Regions from separate parts of the Corticicoccus populi genome, predicted to be linked through region 2. Evidence: a T-box and tRNA genes for the amino acid it is inferred to sense, from the RefSeq annotation. Region 2 holds a T-box; the other holds one or more tRNA genes.
What was found. The T-box of region 2 lies ahead of ACFSX4_RS02155 (valine--tRNA ligase). A T-box ahead of a tRNA ligase gene usually reads a tRNA of that ligase, here a tRNA-Val.
Positions count from the first base shown of each region.

Region 1: it encodes a tRNA-Val, which carries the amino acid that the T-box ahead of ACFSX4_RS02155 (valine--tRNA ligase) is inferred to sense. The anticodon was not compared.

Region 1 is NZ_JBHUOQ010000004.1:262,767-272,664, forward strand. It holds gene ACFSX4_RS11020 (MFS transporter) at 1-470, opposite strand, end outside; gene ACFSX4_RS11025 (MerR family transcriptional regulator) at 614-1,315, shown strand; gene ACFSX4_RS11030 (amidohydrolase family protein) at 1,302-2,543, shown strand; gene ACFSX4_RS11035 (YkvI family membrane protein) at 2,590-3,663, opposite strand; gene ACFSX4_RS11040 (nucleoside deaminase) at 4,016-4,489, shown strand; gene ACFSX4_RS11045 (SDR family oxidoreductase) at 4,524-5,186, opposite strand; tRNA gene ACFSX4_RS11050 (tRNA-Val) at 5,321-5,392, opposite strand; gene ACFSX4_RS11055 (amidohydrolase) at 5,657-7,093, shown strand; gene ACFSX4_RS11060 (AbgT family transporter) at 7,118-8,662, shown strand; gene ACFSX4_RS11065 (adenine deaminase) at 8,713-9,898, shown strand, end outside.
Region 2 is NZ_JBHUOQ010000001.1:397,242-407,139, reverse strand. It holds gene acnA (aconitate hydratase AcnA) at 1-49, opposite strand, end outside; gene mscL (large conductance mechanosensitive channel protein MscL) at 306-680, shown strand; gene ACFSX4_RS02165 (YfcC family protein) at 745-2,154, opposite strand; gene ACFSX4_RS02160 (bifunctional folylpolyglutamate synthase/dihydrofolate synthase) at 2,294-3,568, opposite strand; gene ACFSX4_RS02155 (valine--tRNA ligase) at 3,572-6,202, opposite strand; T-box leader at 6,246-6,454, opposite strand; gene ACFSX4_RS02150 (AbrB family transcriptional regulator) at 6,496-7,557, opposite strand; gene ACFSX4_RS02145 (c-type cytochrome) at 7,687-8,199, opposite strand; gene ACFSX4_RS02140 (hypothetical protein) at 8,645-8,914, opposite strand; gene ACFSX4_RS02135 (DUF378 domain-containing protein) at 9,158-9,367, shown strand; gene ACFSX4_RS02130 (N-acetylmuramoyl-L-alanine amidase) at 9,427-9,898, opposite strand, start outside.

The DNA.
Region 1 (9,898 bases), on a different contig from region 2:
AGCAGTGCCACAAGTCCCGCAGAAAGCACACCAGCAATTCTCGTCATTTGAATGATCGATGTCGCTCTGGCATTCGCTGAAATCAATTGCTTGTCATCTACGATACTTGGAATCAGTGCGTTTGCTGCAGGTTCGAAGAATGCGATTGAAATTAAAAATGCACCTGCATAAATCAGTATCAGGGTCTCGCTTCCAAGTAATATAAACACCAGCAGAACACTGAAAATCACGAGCCTTAACATTTCAGAAACAATCATGACATTCTTTCTCCGCCACCGGTCAAGATACGGTCCGATTAAAAACTGTGCAAGCATCTGCCCGATGATAATTGAAAGCCATAACGTTCCCATCGCAAGCTTTGAACCGGTTAAATCATAGACCATCCATGATAAAAGAAAAGAGCCGAAGTGATTGGCATAAGTCGATACACCAAGGGCTGTACTTAATAATGAAAAATCTTTATGTCTCATAGAGAATTTCCCCGGTGATTTAAGAGTGAGTATTAAATATCATACTAGTACACTTATTTACAGAGTTTAGAATTTTTTGAAATTAAAACTTGCAATTGACGTTACGTCAGTACGTATAATAAAGCCAGAGAGGATTGATGGATATGTATTCGACAAAAGATACTGCATCACTGCTCAACATTACTGAGCGCACTGTCAGGTATTATGACAATGAAGGAATTGTAACAGCGAGTCTCCGGAAAAACAGCCATCGTTATTTCAGCCGTGAGAAAATCACCGAGCTGTTTGTCGTTTTATTTCTCAAAAAATCAGGATACAGCCTGTCAAAAATCCGGACAGAAATGAAAAACAGTGATGATATACACACCCTCTTCAAAAATGCCGTGACGTATAAGGAAAAAGAGATCAGTAGAGATCTCGGTATGGTGAAAAGTATTAAAGAACTCCTCAATTACTATTCAGAACAGGATGTACACAGTATTAAGGAAATGGCTGAGCTGGAGCAGTTAAAATCAGATACGCTCGCACGCTGTTTGTCTCCGGATGAGCTGAAGGTGGTTCATGACATTTCAAAAATTCAGGCGCAGCACGGGATGGAAGAATCATGGCAGCTTTTAATAGACAGAATCAGAACAACCCATGACTATCAGGGGAATGTAGAGGAATGGTTCCAGCTTCTTGATATTTCATTCCAGGGACATTGGAAAATCATCCTGAAAATATGGCAGCTTGAAGAAAAGTATGAAATGAATTTTTCAGAGCTGATTGACGATAACATCAAGAAAAACATGCGTGTCTTTCTATATCAAAAGTTAGAAAAGGAGGGTTATGATGTATCGTATTAAAAATGTAAACTGGATTAATTTAGAAGAAAAAAAGATTGAAATAAAAGATATCCACATTCCGGGCACTGTCGACTTAACCATTGACGGTACAGGGAAATATTTGATGCCTGGACTCGTAGATATGCACACTCATATTACTCCTGCCAGTGCCAGACATTACTTGTACAGCGGCGTCACATCCGTTCGTAATACCGGTGGAAATTTTGACCTCATTCATTCAATTGACCGTGTCTCGCCGAAAATTTATGCAACTTACCGTTTCATCGACGGAGATCCTGGACTATGGGGACCGACTTCATATGGAAATATCTCGACGAATGATACAGAGCAGGCAGCAGAAGCGGTAGATGAACTATATGAACAAAAGGCACGCTTTGTTAAAGTATACGGCAATATTCAGGAAAATATTCTTAAAATAGTCACTGATAAAAGTCGCTCATACAATCTTGAAGCTGCGGGTGATTTCCTCCAGTCAAAATCTATTGATGCACTGAAAGCAGCCCGTTACGGCGTTACCTGGCTGGAACACGCTTCCGGAATTATTCAAAGTCTGTACCCGGATTTTCATCCGAATATGCCAATTGAGCAGTTTGACGCACTCCGGGCACAGGAGGTTGATGAGGATAAACTGACCGGGGTGCTCAAATCTCTAATTGATCAGGACGTAAAGATTGTACCGACGCTTTCATTATATGCACATTTATCAAAGAAGGGACGCAGTTTTAACGGGGAAGCACTGTCAGATTCGAAGCAGCTTCAGTTATTCGATAATGAAGAAGTGTTTACTGTTAACCGGCAGTTCTTGGAGATTGAAACCTATCTGGATTCTGATTTTATGGAGAAGCAGGCATGGCAGCTGAAAATGGTTAAAAAGATTACGAAAAAATATCTGGCACTTTGCGGTGAAGTGTATATTGGAACGGATGCACCTGCAGGTACATGGGTATACCCCGGACTTTCAATGATTGAAGAGCTGAATGAATTTAAATCTCTCGGTCTTAATGCTTATGAAGTACTTTACAAAGCGACTGTTGAAGCCCGGAAAGTTACAGGAGAGGACGACGGCTATATCCTTCTTAATGAAAATCCCATTGAACACTTTGAAAACATCCTGAATATTGAGTCCGTATTTGTCTCTGGAAAGCATTTCACCCACACAGAGATTGCCGGTCACAGGATTGATGCTGAAAAAATGCACCTGCTGATTGATGAAATCACCAATCAGTAGATGCAGTAAAACCCTTAAACTGTTATGCACAGTCTAAGGGCTGTTTTTAGAGTAATTGTTTTTTTGATGTTTTATTTCTCACCCATCGAATGGTGAGCATTATACCCATTAAGACACCCAGATATCCAAGTATCGGATAGAAAAAGTTCACAAGATCAACAAAGCCGACAAGGCTGAGTACGTAACCCGCAACTGCACTGATGATAAGTGCTGTCTTGTAATTTCTGCTGTATGGTTTCCAAAATCTTGAGAGGAAAGGATACAGCATTCCGACTGCTGTATTATAGATAATCAACAGCATCACTATCGTTAGTGACAATGATAAGAGCGGATGAATTTCTGCCGCTAGTACAAGTGTCGGGAGATCTGCTGTGGATGTGACATCCATTTTGGACACCAGTCCGCCGTTCATCAAAAGCATCAGTACGAGCAGTATCACACCACCGTATAAGCCGCCGTGTCTCGCGACTTTATGTGTTCTTGACTGCGCGCCCATAATTGATAATATGCTGAAAGCCATCGCAAGTACAATACCACTGTAGGTGACTGCATCAAGCCACCAGTAGCCTGTAGGTGTTTTACTTATATCTGAATACTGGTTCAGTTCACCAAATGATACAGATGGATTAATGAAACTGAACACCGCAATAATCATCACAATAATAACAAGAAACGGCGTTACTGCCCCGAGAGCAGTCAATATTTTATCAAAATCCAGCATTAATGTAATCACCATCGCAATCATCATAATGAATGACCCGATCCATGAAGGGATTCCGAAACTTTCTTCAAATGCCGAACCGCCGCCGGCAAGCATAATCACCATTACACCATATAGGAAAAACACCAGTACATAGTCGATAATTTTCCCAAGCGTACTGCCGAATAATAATTTTATCGGTTCCAGATGTGATTCAGCATCCATTCGATTTCCAAGCTTTGCTGCCTGTCTGCCGATAAACATAATCACGACAGCAGATAAAATGACAGCTGCATAACTCATTGTTCCAAAATTACTGAAAAACTGAAGAATTTCCTGTCCTGTCGAGAAACCTGCACCGAGTACAACACCGACATAGGCAAATCCTATTTTAATTTCGTCCTTATGATCAGAACTCAAATAATCAACTCCATTTTTGATTTAAATAAAATTTATTTTCACTAAATAAGTAAGTGGAAGTGAGAATGTGAAGGACTTTTAACACACAAGTTACATTTTAAACATATTTTTCGGCAGTCTGTCAAAGTTCACTGGTGTAAAAACACTTTTAAATGGATGATATTCATGTATTAAACGTTTTCTTTAAACTGAAATAGAATTTTATAATAGAAGATATTTGAATATCATGGTTTAAAATGGATGATGGGCTGTATTTTCATTCAAATACTAACTCTCATACATATTACATAATTTTATCGATATAATAGTAACTATAATATTTTATATTTCCCGGGAAATGAGGTGTGATAATATGATTTCTGAAATAGACAAAGTACATTTAAAGCGGTGTATTGAATTAGCTGAAGAAGCACTTCGAAATGGTGATGCACCGTTCGGTTCTGTGCTGGTTTCCGGCGAAGGTGAGGTGTTATTTGAAGACCGCAACAGAATTTCAGGCGGCGATAACACGCGTCATCCGGAATTTGAAATCGCAAGATGGGCGGCAGAACATTTAAATGCTGCTGACAGAAAAAGAGCTGTTGTTTATACATCAGGAGAACACTGTTCAATGTGTGCTTCCGCCCATGCTCTGGTTGGTCTCGGCCGGATTGTTTACGCGAGTTCTGTCATACAATTAACAGCGTGGAAGAAAGAGTGGGGGATACAGTCCGGTTCACTTAAAGGATTGTCAGTGACAGATGTCATTCATGCTGATGTTGACGGACCGGATGAAATACTCTCAAAAGAAGTCAAAAAGTTTCTCAGAAAGTATCATCAAAAATAAGGCATGCCCCGAGGGGCATGCCTTATTTTAAATGTCAGACAGATTTAACTGCGTCAACCACCGTCTCGTCACCTGATAACACTTCAAATTCCTTATGAATGGTATCGTTGTTTTCAAGCACCGCTGCTAGTGCTTCAGCGACATCTGCACGGGGCACTTCATTAATATCCTGATTCATACCGGTTTTAATTTTTCCGGTCCCTGCATCATCTGTTAAGATACCCGGATGAATAATAGTCCAGTCAAGAGATGTCCGGTTTTTCAACCATTCATCTGCATAGTGTTTTGCGATTGTGTAAACTTTAAGAGCTTCGTCTTCTTTGATTTCTCTTGCGATTTCTTCGCGTCCGGTACGGAACGTACTGACCATCACAAATCGTTTTACACCTGCTTTTTCCGCTGCTGTCATGATTTTCACAGCACCGTCAAGGTCAATCATCACTGTCTGATCGAGCCCTTTACCGCCCGCTCCGGCAGAGAATATCACCGCATCCACATCTTTCATCGCTTCTGCGAAATCTTCGATGGAGTCGTGAACGATATCCAAAACCACTGTTTCAATACCGCGCTCATCGAAGAAAGGTTGCTGTTCCTTGTTACGAATCACTGCTTTCTCTTTAATATCAGAATGATTCACTGTAATATCTGCAAAGTGTTTTGCGACTTTTCCATTTGCACCTGCAACTAGAACTTTCATTATAAATAACACCTCTCTATTTTTAATATATAATAAAGTGTATCATTCAGAAGCAGTCAAATTAAAAATTCTGCCTGTATGTAAAAAGATGCGCTGCCTCACGACAGCACATCCCTTTATAAATCTGTACAAAGTGGCTCCGAGTGGGATCGAACCACCGACCTCTTGCATGTCAAGCAAGCGCTCTCCCGCTGAGCTACGGAACCATATCTATTATTCTATATGATTCACCTTGAAAAATCATCTGTTTATGCATAATTATACTAAAATACTTTCAGGGAAAATAGTCTTCTATAGACCATCAACAATTAAAATCCCGATACCACATGCTTTAAAGACCACCATAATCAGCCAATTTCCAAAAATAGTATTGAGATTTTTCTGACTTATTAACATTGTCTATACTGTGATACTATGCTAAAATGATTAAATTCTTGTGTATCTACATAATTAATCAAGGGGGATGGAATATGTCATTATATGACACCATACAACAAAGTATTGAGGGGAAAGAAAGGGATTACGTCAGAATTTCACGGGACATATGGGATCATCCGGAGCTCCGCTTCGAAGAGAATATTTCCAGTGCAAAACTTGCAGATTACATAGAACAACAAGGCTTTGAAGTTGAACGGGGGATCGCAGACATTGAAACAGCATTTTCAGCTTCTTTCGGTTCAAGTGGTCCGACCATTGCTTTTCTTGGTGAGTTTGATGCGTTGTCAAATCTCAGTCAGAAAGCAGAATCGCCTCGGCAGGAAGCGATTGAAGAAGGCGGCAGCGGACATGGATGCGGCCACCATATGTTAGGTACAAGCGCCATGGCTGCAGCAATAGCTGCACGTGATTATCTGGTTGAAAATAATCTCGAAGGCACCATACAGTTTTTCGGCTGCCCGGGTGAAGAGGGCGGCTCCGGCAAAACGTTTATGGCCCGGGAAGGCGTCTTTGATGATATTGACGTTGCCATCTGCTGGCACCCCTGGGTCCACACGCAGGTATGGACAAGTGAGACACTCGCAAATTATCAAGTATCCTTTAAATTCAAAGGTGTTTCTACCCACGCGGCATCAAGTCCGCATCTCGGACGGAGCGCACTTGATGCTGTCGAGCTGATGAATGTTGGTGCGAACTATTTGAGAGAACATGTTGAGGACAGTGCACGCCTGCATTACGCTGTGACAAACACCGGCGGTGTATCGCCGAATGTTGTTCAGGCAGAGGCGGAAGTTCTTTATTTAATGCGTGACCTTACTGTCGAAAAGGCGGGAGCTGTTTACGAGCGTGTGAAGAAAATTGCTGAGGGTGCGGCATTAATGACAGAAACCGAACTCAGTATCCATTTCGAAAAAGCATGCTCAAACTACCTGCGCAACAACGTACTTGAAGAAGTAATGGAAACACAGCTTAAAGAAATCGGCGGTATTTCCTATTCTGCTGATGAGCTTGAGTTTGCAGAGCAGATTCAAGAGACACTAACAGAAGATGAAATTAATCATTCAAGTGCACAGATTACAGGTTCATACCACAGAGCAGGTCAGGAGGCACCGGATTCGTATGGTATATTGTGCGGCGATCCTGCGCCGTATTCAAAAGCAGTCGACCTGCTGCCGGGCTCTTCAGATGTCGGAGATGTCAGCCAGCTTGCACCTACGGTACAATGTCTTGCGACTTGTTATGCTTTCGGTACACAAATGCACACATGGCAGACTGTCACACAGGGAAAGACTACTTACGCTGCGAAAGGTATGATTCATGCCGCAAAAATCATGGCACAGACTGCCGGTGCACTGCTTGACAGCCCTGAGAAAATCACTGCTGCAAAAGAAGAATTCGACCGCCGGAAAAATGGCAGACCTTATGAATGTCCGATTCCAAAAGGCGTCACACCATCCAAATTAAACTAAAATTCTATTACTATAAAGAGGTGTATGATGAACAATACAGATCAAAATAAATCAAGAACACAGAGTGTTCTTGATTTTGTGGAGTACTTTGGTAATAAACTCCCGCATCCATTTATGATATTCGTTTACCTTGCTGCAATTATTATTGTGATTTCAGCAGTCGTTGCTTACTTTGATGTATCGGTTGTCCATCCGGGGACCGGTGAGGAAGTATCTGCACAGAATCTGTTATCCGGTGAAGGGCTTTTATTCGCACTTGAATCCATGCTGTCGAACTTTACAGGATTCGCACCACTCGGCCTGGTTCTTACAATGATTCTCGGTATTGGTGTTGCGCAGGGTGTCGGCCTGTTCGATACTGCCATTAAAGCTTCCATCGCAAAAGCACCGAGAGCAGTCATTACATACGCTATCGCTTTTGTTGCCGTGATGGGGAATATCGCATCAGATGCGGCCGTTATAATTATTCCGCCGCTCGCCGCGATGATTTTTTACAGTCTTGGAAGAAATCCTATCGCAGGTATCGCAACCGGTTTTGCCGGTGCTATCGGAGGATTCACAGCCAACCTGATGATTGCCGGAACTGATGCACTTCTTGCAGGTATTACAACAGAAGCAGCTCAGTCAATTGATCCGAATATGGTCGTTACAGCAGTAGATAACTATTTCTTTATCTCTGCTTCCGTGTTTGTTGTTGTTTTCCTGGTCGGTATTGTTACTGAAAAGATTATCGAGCCAAGACTCGGAGAATATAACCCTGAATATGCCGAGGAAGGTGTATTGGAGCAGGAGCAGGACGAAGTGTCCAAGCAGGAAATGAAAGCGTTGATATACTCAATTATTTCCGCTCTCCTTTACGCTGGTCTCGTGATTGCTTTAATCTGGCCGGAAAATTCCGTGCTCCGTGGTGAGAACGGCAGCCTTGTTCCATCACCATTCCTGTCAAATATTATACCGATTATATTCCTGTTATTCATTGTTGTATCTGTAACATACGGTGTAACTGCAAAAACGATTAAAAAAGCATCGGACGTTCCGGTGTATATGACAAGTGCCATTAAAGGTATGGCACCATACATCGTTTTAGTATTCGCAATTTCCCAGTTTATTGCGTACTTCAACTGGACAAACTTAAGTACTATTATTGCCGTAAACAGCGCAGATTTTCTGGAATCTGTTAACTTTACCGGCTTACCTTTAATTATTATATTTATTTTAGTAATGGGTGTATTGAATCAGTTTATTACCAGCGGATCTGCACAATGGGCACTGATGGCTCCGGTATTTGTACCGATGTTTATGCTGCTCGACTATCATCCCGCATTTACCCAGGTTGCATATCGTATCGGTGACTCATCAACAAGTCTTCTAACGCCGCTGAATCCGTACTTGATCATGGTCCTCGGCTTTATGAAACGCTACGATTCACGTTCAGGACTCGGTTCAATTATTTCAACAATGATTCCATATACGATTTTCCTATTAACCGGCTGGATTTTACTGATGGTCGTATGGGTGCTTCTTGACCTGCCTGTCGGCCCTGGTATTAACATTAGATTAAGCGAATAAAACTACAGACGGAGATAATTCTCCGTCTTTTTTTGTAAAGGGGCGTATTTATGTATAAAAAATCTCAAATCACTGCAGCATCACGCGGGGATATTCCAATGGATACTGTCATTCGAAACGTCAATCTTGTCAATGTATTCACCGCTGAAATATACAGGGCGGACATCGGTATTAAAGAAGATGTTTTTGCAGGTGTTGCACGGTATCAGGAAGGAAAACCGGCTTACGAAATGTCCGGCGATACAGAGATTGACGGTTCCGGAAAGTATGCTGTACCTGGCTTCATAGACTGTCATGTACATATCGAGAGTACCATGGTGACACCTGAAAACTTTGTAAAGGCACTGATTGAAAGAGGTACCACCGCCGCAGTCATTGACCCTCACGAGATTGCGAATGTTCTTGGTGTCGACGGTGTTAAATACATGATTGACGCAACAAAAGATATGCCGGTTGATATATTCATCACCATCCCTTCCGCTGTACCGGCGGTCCCTGGTCTTGAAACTTCGGGTGCTGTCTTTGAAGCGGAAGACATCGGCAGCCTGCTTGAAGAAGAACGTGTTGTCGGCATTGCAGAAATTATGGATTATATCGGCGTTATCAATCAGAGCGACCGCATGGCAGGAATTATTGACGAAGGACTGAAACGCGGTGTCTGTAATGAAGGACACCTCCCAAGAACTGTCGGACGTCACCTTGATACGTACATGGCAGCGGGTGTCGATTCAGATCATGAGAGCCGCTCCGCCGATGAAATTATAGAGAAGCTCCGGCAGGGGATGACAGTGTACATCCGTGAATCAAGTGTCAGCCAGTTTGCAGATATTGCCGCCGATGCCTGGCGTGAAGTTCCTTATGCTGCAAATATCGCGATGTGCACAGATGATGTTGAAGCGAGTGATATGTATCAAGGCGGTCAGATGAACAGAGTCGTCAGAAGATGTATTGAAGAGGGAATCCCGGCACCGCTCGCCGTCCGTTACGCCTCGCTGAACGGTGCACAGCGTTATCAGTTAAAGCATCGCGGCGGTATCGGTCCCGGATACTCTGCAGATTTCTCACTTGTTGATTCTCTGGAAAAAATGGATGTGACAGACGTATTTACAAAAGGCATCCATCAAGTCAAAGACGGCAGAATGATTCATGATATTCAGTCATCTGCAGCAGTGCTCCGGGAAAACACTGTAAAAATTCCTGATATTAAAATAGATGACTTTCACATTACCACTCCTG
Region 2 (9,898 bases):
TATTTAAATCAAACGACTGCTTCGCTTTTTCACTAATGTTTTGACCCATAATAATAAAGCCCCCTAAATAATAATAATTCTTATATAATAAGTATACCTAAAAAAACCATCAAGTAAACGAGAAATCTTTCAATAATTGATACAAATAAATTAGCGATAAAATAAGTTAAACTTATCAAATATAAATAAAATCATAACTATCATTTATTTAAAGAAGATATTGCACATAAATGAACTTTCACATTAATATATATTTTCTTAATGTGATATGATAACTCTACATTTCAGGACAGGAGGTGATTATCTTGTGGAAAGAGTTTAAAGAATTTCTAATGCAGGGGAATGTTTTAAATCTGGCAGTCGCAGTCGTGATCGGTGCTGCTTTCGGCAAAATCGTTACAGCACTTGTAGAAAATATCATTATGCCTGCGGTCGCTTTATTGTTCGGAGATACAGACTTCACCTCCAGCTGGGAGTATATGGGCATTACATACGGTGTTTTCATTCAGTCAATTATTGATTTCATCATTGTCGGTGCTGCAGTCTTTTTATTTGTTAAACTTGCAAATAAACTAACGAGAAACCGGTTCATTGAAGAAGATGTCGAAGATGAACAGCTTGTACTTCTCCGGGAAATCAGAGATGCTCTGGTGGAGAAAGATAATCAAAAACCATTATAAGATAAAACAAAAGAGCAGACCCCAGAAGTTTGGGTATCTGCTCATTTGTTTGTCATTATATAACTTACTGAAGATTGATAAGCGTTGCAGCCACTAATCCGACTGCTGCAATTAAAAGCCAGATAACAGTGATTTTCCACACAAACTTCACCCATTTTAAATATGGAATTCCGGCAACTGCAAGAACGCCCATTAAAGACGCAGACGTCGGAATAATCGTATTCGTAATCGCATCTCCGTACTGGAAGGCAAGCACCGCAACCTGTCTCGGCATTTCCTGAAGATCCGCAATTGGTATCATTACAGGCATTGTTGTTACTGCCTGCCCGGATCCTGACGGGATAAAGAAATTAATAATAACTTGAATCACTAACATGCCAAGTGCAGTTAAAGCATTTGGTATCATATCCAGTGCACCACTCATTGAATATATGATTGTATCAATAATAATACCGGATTCCAAAACAACCAGTATTGCACGGGCAAAACCGATAATAATCGCACCAAATACCACCAGCTTCATACCTTCGATAAACGCGTCAAATATGTCGTTAATTCTCATGCGGGCAACTAATCCTGCCACCATACCAACAACAAAGAAGTTCGCAGCCATTTCTGTAATAAACCACTCGTGGACAAATATACCGTAAATATTAACACCGACACCGAGTGCAAATACTGTCAAAATTGCAACGTGTCTTTTCTTCAAAGCATCAAATTCCATGACATCTGCTGTAAAGTTAATCTGTCCGCGCTGATTCTCTTCGTATATCAAACTTGCCTTTTCATTATTCTTTACCTTTTTCGCATAGTGCATCACATACAGTATGGCTGCACCAAGTACAAATACGTATACGACGCTTCTAAATAACGCACCTGAGAAAATCGGGAGTTCGGCTAAAGTATGTGCCACACCAACTGTAAATGGATTAAACATACCACCGATAAAACCGGATGCAGCACCCAGTGTTACCATTGCCGTACCAACCATTGCATCATATCCGAGTGCTACTGCAAGAACAATACCAATCGGCACAAATATAATAGCTTCTTCAGACATTCCGGTTGTAAATCCTAAAATTGAAAATACAGTCATGATTACCGGAATCATTAACTTCTCATTTCCCTGCATACTTGTCATTATTTTCTGCACCATCGCCTCAATTGCACCTGTCGCTCGTATCACGCCAAATGCACCGCCGATTAAGAATACGTAAAAAATAATGTCTGCCACTTCAATCAATCCTGTAGGAATAGACATGAAAAGTTCGAATATTGATACCGGATCTTGTGCCACCTGTTCATACGAACCGTTGACAACCACTGTACGTTCTCCCTGTTCCACCCTGTCATATTCCCCGGCAGGTATTATGTAACTGAGTGCCGCACCAATAATAACCACTGCAAGCAGAATTGCATAAGTATGCGGAAACCTGCTGCTTATATCCCTTGGATCTTTTTTATAATCTGCCATAATAACCACTCCAAATTTAATATGTATACCATTATATACATAAACAATCGTTTTTGTCAGAAAAAATTAAAATTTAGTAATGTATATTCAATACAAAAATACCTCTGCACCTGATTGCTCAGTTACAGAGGTATTTTATTCACGTAATATTTAATTGATTAAAGTGCTGTTTGACGTCACTGATAAAATAAAGACTTCCGGTTACAAGCAGAACATCTCCGCTGAACGTGTCAATGTACTCTATGAAATCGTCCACTTTACGCTTCTCAGTATGTCTGACCTCTTTGTAAATATCGTCCGCAGACATCGCTTTAAAGAAATTAAACTCCGTCACAACAAATTCATCCGCGATTTCAGAAAGACGGTCTGTCATACTGCCGAGCGGTTTGCCTTTGACTGCAGAAAATAACACAGTAATCTTTCTGTCACCGTAATATGTTTCCATCGTCTTAACGAGGGCCTCCACCGCTTCCTGATTATGGGCACCGTCCAGAATAATTAACGGATTTTCGCTGATTTTTTCAATACGGCCGGACCATGTAGTATCTTCCACAGCTTCAATCGTTTTATTGACATCAATATCAATCAATTCCCGCTCACACATATCCAACAGTGCAGTAATTGCGAGTGCTGCATTTTCTTTTTGATGATCCCCGATCATTGAAAGTACAATATTTTCAAAATCATAGTGCTTATACTGATAGTCAAACTCACCGTTTTTAGAACGGATGGTGATTTCTGCATTCAAAGCCATGCCCAGCGACCCTTTTTCTTCAAGTCTTTTATACACATAATCTTTAGAACGCTCATCATGCACGTTAAATACGAGCGGCACACCGCTTTTAATCACGCCTGATTTATCTTTTGTAATATCAAGCAGTGTATCTCCGAGAATGTCAGTATGATCCAGTCCAATACTTGTCAATACTGTCATCACAGGATTAAATACGTTCGTTGAATCATGCGTGGCACCAAGACCCGCTTCAACAACAACAAAATCCACCGGCTGCACCCGGCCGAAATATACAAACATCATCATCGTAATAATTTCGAATTCCGTTGCTGTACCGAGATCTGTTTCTGTTTCCATGTCTTCACTGACCGGACGCACAATATCAGCGATTTCTGCAATTGCCTCATCAGAAATCGGCCGGCCGTCAAGAGAAATACGTTCATTGAATGTTTCAATGTATGGAGACGTAAATGTCCCTACAGTATAATTGTTTGCATTTAATCCATTTCTTAAATAACTTACTGTTGAGCCTTTTCCGTTCGTACCCACGACATGAATCCCCTTAATGTTTCTTTCCGGATGGTTCAGTCTCTGAAGCATCCATTCCATGCGCTTTACTCCCGGTTTAATTCCGAACTTAATCCGTCCATGAATCCAAGCCAAACTTTCGTCATAGTTCATGACTTAATCCATCCCCTTTAAATGTTCCAATCTTGATTTAACTTCTTCATACTGCAGCTGATATTTCTCTTTCTTTTCTTTCTCTTTTTGAACCACAGCTTCAGGTGCATTACTTACAAAACGCTCGTTTGATAATTTACCTTCGACACGTTTCAACTCACCTTCAAGCTTTTCAAGAGAAGTATTCAGTCTTTCAATCTCTGCTTCTTTATTAATCAGACCTGACAATGGCAGAACAATCGTTGCACCGCTCACAACATCCGTCTTATCGTCGTCGCCTGCTTCAATATTGCTTTTTATATCAAGTGTTTTCGGATTACAGAAGCGCTCTAAATAATGTCTGTTTTTGCTGACAGATTCACGCTTCTTATCATCCTTCACTTCAATATTAATATTGATTTCTTTAGACAGCGGTGTATTCACTTCATTTCGTGTCTGACGGATTGATTTAATAATTTCAACCAGCAGTGCCATGTCATTGGTTGCCTGCGGATAAATCAAAGTCTCATCGACAGACGGCCACTCACTGGTTACAATCGTCCGGTTGCTTTCAATGGACTGATAAATTTCCTCTGTTACAAACGGCATAAACGGATGAAGCATTTTCATTGTCTTATCCAGTGTATACAACAGAACAGAACGTGTCATATGCTTTTCTTCGTCTGTACCTTCAAGCATCGGTACCTTCGCCATTTCGATATACCAGTCACAGAACTCGTCCCAGATAAAATTATACAATATACGGCCGACTTCGCCAAATTCATACTGCTCTGACAAACGCGTCACATTTTCAATTGTGTCATTTAAACGGGTCAGAATCCATTCATCAGCAAGAGATTTATCTCCTTCTAAATTAATATCCCCCATTTTAAAATCTTCACCGATATTCATCAGGCTGAACCTTGATGCGTTCCAGATTTTATTAATAAAGTTCCATACGGACTCTACTTTTTCATCGGAGTAACGCAGATCCTGCCCCGGTGTTGTACCTGTAGACAGGAAGTATCTCAGTGCATCTGCACCATACTTCTCAATGACATCCATCGGATCCACACCGTTGCCGAGGGATTTCGACATTTTTCTGTTCTGATCATCACGGACAAGACCGTGCAAGAGCACATCATCAAACGGTTTTTCCCCGGTATGTTCAAGTGATGAGAAGATCATCCGTGCCACCCAGAAGAAAATAATATCATAGCCGGTTACCAGTACATTTGTCGGGAAGAATTTTTTCAAATCATCCGCTTCTTCCGGCCAGCCCATTGTTGAAAACGGCCAGAGTGCACTTGAGAACCATGTATCAAGAACATCTTCATCCTGTACCCAGTTTTCAACATCTTCAGGTGCTTCCATACCTACATACATTTCACCGGTTTCTTTATGGTACCATGCAGGAATCTGGTGCCCCCACCACAACTGTCTTGAAATACACCAGTCACGTATATTTTCCATCCATGTATTAAATGTTCCTTCAAAACGTTCAGGCACAAAATCAATACGGTTGTCTGTTTTCTGGTTCGAAAGACTTTCATCAGCAAGCGGCTGCATTTTCACAAACCATTGTGTGGACAGGTAAGGTTCAACCACTGCGTTGCTGCGCTCGGAATGACCAACTGAATGAACGTGGGACTCAATGTCAATCATGTAACCCGCGTCATCCAGATCTTTAACCAGTGCGCGTCTGCATTCAAAACGATCCATTCCTTCATATTTGCCGCCGAGTGCATTAATGGAACCATCCGGATGCATAACATTAATCCGTTCCAGGTTGTGACGGTTGCCGAGTTCAAAGTCATTCGGGTCATGTGCAGGTGTGACTTTCATGACACCTGTTCCAAATTCTTTATCCACATAACTGTCTGCAATAATCGGCAGCTCACGGCCGATAACAGGAAGAATTGCTTTTTTACCAATGTAATTCTGATAGCGTTCATCATCCGGATGAACCACCACTGCAGTATCACCGAGCATCGTTTCAGGACGTGTTGTTGCGATTTCAAGGAAGCCGGAGCCGTCCTCAAGCGGATATTTCACATGATAAAACTTACCTTCAATTTCCTTGTGTATCACTTCAATATCCGATAAGGCAGTCTGTGTTGCAGGATCCCAGTTGATAATATACTCACCTCTATAAATCAGACCCTTATTATACATGTCAACAAACACTTTCCGCACTGCTTTAGAGAGCCCTTCATCCAAAGTAAAACGTTCTTTATCATAATCAAGACCGAGGCCGAGCTTCGCCCACTGACTGCGGATGAAATCTGCATATTCTTCTTTCCAGTTCCACGAATGTTCGAGGAATTTCTCACGGCCGATATCATGGCGGTTAATCCCCTCTTCGCGGAGACGTGCATCCACTTTTGCCTGTGTAGCAATTCCCGCATGATCCATTCCAGGAAGATAAAGTACTTCATATCCCTGCATCCGCTTCATCCGGGTAATAATATCCTGTAGTGTTGTATCCCATGCATGTCCAAGATGCAGTTTCCCTGTTACATTCGGCGGCGGTATGACAATACTGAACGGTTCTTTATCACTTGCTGCGTCAGATTTAAAGCTCCCTGCCTCCAGCCATTTTTTATATTTTCCTTCTTCTACACTTTGTGGATGATATTTTTTGGGCATTTCCATCAAACCACTCCTTTTCTTCAAAATAAAAACCCCCGAATCCTATACATAGGACGGGAGTTCCGCGGTACCACCTAAATTTGGCAGTAAAATACTGCCACTCTTCATATATTTAACGCATATAAAACGTTTAACCCTACTGAATGATTTCAAGTTAAATTGTTTACAGATTACTTTCACTTAAATTTCCGGTATGTTTTCACCAGCCACATACTCTCTTCACGCCAAATTCAAGCTAATCTTCTGTACTTTAATATATTTCATTAAATTTATAGTAATCAAACTATAAAAATCTGTCAAGTTTCATTTTGTTTCTGTCGTCTTCTTTTTAAAATATAGTTAATAAGCGGTGTAACAATTAATATAATGAAAAAGATCCGGAATATGTGATAACTTGAAATCATGGCAACATCCGCCCCGATTTCAACCGCAACAACAATTAACTGACCGATTCCGCCGGGTGCCGCACTCAAAAATAAATCATTAAACTCAACATCCATAAAAATTTGAAAGAGGCCGACGAGCAGCAGTGTTCCAATGATGAGCAAAATATTTTGAACCAGCATAGAAATAATCATCCGGCCGTTCAGTTGATTCAGAAGTGACGATAACTGAACGCCCATTCGAATTCCGAACAAAATCTGTGCTGCAAACATAAATTCAATATTCATCGAGAAATCATAGCCGGTGCTTAAATTCCAGATGATCACGGCAATGATCGGGCCGAGCATAAACGGCACAGGAAATTTCAGCCGTTTCAGTATGTACATGATTACGACTGCAGCAACCGGTATTAAAATCATCGGTGTAATAAAACTTTCCGTCAGAAGCGGTGCACTGTCATCGATGACAGACACAGTGTCACTCTGAAAAAATCGTGCAATAATCGGGACAAGAATAATCACCAGGACAATTCTCGACATTTGAGTAATAGTCACAAGCAGAATATCCGCCCGTTTGTTTTCCTCAGCCATTAATATCATTTGAGACAAGGCACCGGGTATTGAAGACAGTACTGCTGTTTCAACTGTACAGCCTGTTAATTTCATAAAGAAAACAGACAGTATGAGGCTCAGAATAATCACGCAGAGCGTCATCACAATAATGCTCACCGCATGACCCGCCATCTCCTGAACCGTTTCAGGCGTAAACTGTGTGCCGATCTCAAAGCCGATGACAAATACACCAACATTGCCGAGCCACTTCGGAAAATAAAAATCACGCGTCACAAAGCGGATATATAAAAATGTCGCTGCCATGGAGCCGAACAGCCAGGGGAGGATAACTCCCGTACGGAATAACAGAAAAGAGATGACAAAAGATGTGACAATCAATAGTAGTAAATGGACATATTTCATTTAAAAATAACCTTCAATCAATATTTCGGATTTCGTATTATTTTAAGTGTATACTATTTACACATGAATAGAAAGGTCTCTAAAAGAAAAATGACGCATCTTCAAATTGAAGATACGCCATTATATTAATTATTGTTCACCGAAAAAGCCGTATAATGCAGTAATGTCATCATCTGAAAGCTGATCTTCACTAAATGCAGGCATGGAACCTTGTCCATTTCTTACAATGTCATGAAACTCATCTTCTGCAAGTGATGTCCCTGCAAGTGCCGGACCCATTCCGCCGCTGAAATCTTCACCATGACATGATGCACAGTTGTCACGCGCGATACCTTCAGCATCCGCATCACCGGATGAAGCTTCAGATTCTTCACCTGACTCTTCACCTTCAGCACTTTCTTCTCCGCCTTCATCTGAAGATTCTTCAGTTGCTGCCTCATCTTCACCTTCATGATCATCATTTCCAAGGTGAAAAATCAACAACGGCACAATTAAAATTACAATCATAACCGGAATTACCCATACAAGTGGATTTTTGGCATGATCTTCTTTTTCATTTTTACTTTTAATTTCGCGAGGTTGACCATCGACGTACGTTCGTCCCTCTTCGCTGCCATTTTCAAAGCGCTTTTCATCGCTCATATCTACGCCCCCCATATTCTATTTCACTAACTATTATACACATATTCAGCACTTCATGAAGTATTTTTTATGAATTTTCTTTAATTCTCGCTAACGCATTTCTAAATGCATTTAAAGTGTCCTGAATATCTGCTTCAGTATGTTTCGTAGATAAGAACGATGACATTTTTTACTAAAAGCAAGAGGTATGTAGATAGTCTTAAAAGCCTAACTTATAGTGTTCTCAGAGGAAAAAAAGTATTCTTACTTTTCCATTTGTATAAATTTTACCTTCCTGAGTAACGTTTTGTCAACAAGTTTCTACTATTATATATGTCTAAATATACTCTTTTGACAATACCATCCTCACCTCTCCCAAGCCTTTTTAATTTAGGTATACTCTATACTTAAATATATTCTAAAAAATAAAAAAGCTTACTAAAGTGTAAGCTTCAATATACCTATATTAATCTAATTGTTCTAACATCTCTTCTTCAGCTAATTTTTCAGCGGTGTAGACTAGATGAATTATTTTGTTTTTCGCATCAATTTCTATATCATATTCCCAAGCAATTAAAGAAGTTTTGAAAACATCATCATTCTTAAATTCAATCATTCCTGATATAGCACCTTCCTTCAAATGGTATATTGCAAAAATACCGTCATTCTTTAAAACCTTAAAAGGGAATACATTTATTTCTAATTTCCATCCATTAATTAAATCATATTGATTCATCTTAGCACCTCATGTTAGTTTTTTAATACACTTTTATACTACCATGGAACTTATTAAAAAACCCCATAAAAAAATGGCAACCTATCAATTAAGATAAGCTGCCAAAAATCAATATGATTTATAATTATTTAAACTATTTTATTTTGCGAACCTACTATTATAAGGTTCATTTTTATTTTTTTATGTTTTAACTTCTGCTTCATCGGGTAAATTTATTTTAAGTCAAAAAACAGGAGGATAACCATGAAAGCGTTAGATATTGTTGCTTTAATACTTTTAATTGTTGGTGGCTTAAACTGGTTATTGGTCGGATTATTTGAATTTGATTTAGTTGCTTCACTATTTGGTAGTCAAGAAGCTATTCTTTCTAAAGTTGTTTATATCCTAGTTGGACTATCAGCTTTATACAGCCTTAAGTTTATCGGTTTGATTAGTACAGCTACTAAACCATAAGCATAAAAATTCCCTATTATAAAAGTAGGGAATTTTTATTTTTGTGCTTAATTTATGTATTACTTCCATGTGCCCCAATCCTTGGAGACTTTTCCTGTTCGGCTATTCCAAGTCTTAACAGGAATCCACTGATTACTCTTCAAATCTAAAAGCCAGATATGACCATCAGCCCTTGCGATTTCACGGTAATCTAATCGCTGACCAGCTTTCATTTGTCCGCTTGAAGGTGCTTTCCTACTCGGACTACCTCTCCGCTTAGTAATTGGTTTATTACCATTAACCCAAACTCCAGTTTGTTTCTTCCACTGTGTTCCATGAGCATTAATATTCCAACCGTCACTCGTCTTCTTAGTTGTTGGATTTTTAGTCGAACTAGAAGTATTAGAACTCTTACCAGCATTCCCAGATTTCTTCTTCAATCCTAAATATAAAGCAATGCCTGTAGCAATCGCTCTACCTTGTGCAACTAATTTAACATCACTTCTTAATGCTTTAATATCGATATTACTATCCATGAATCCACCTTCAACA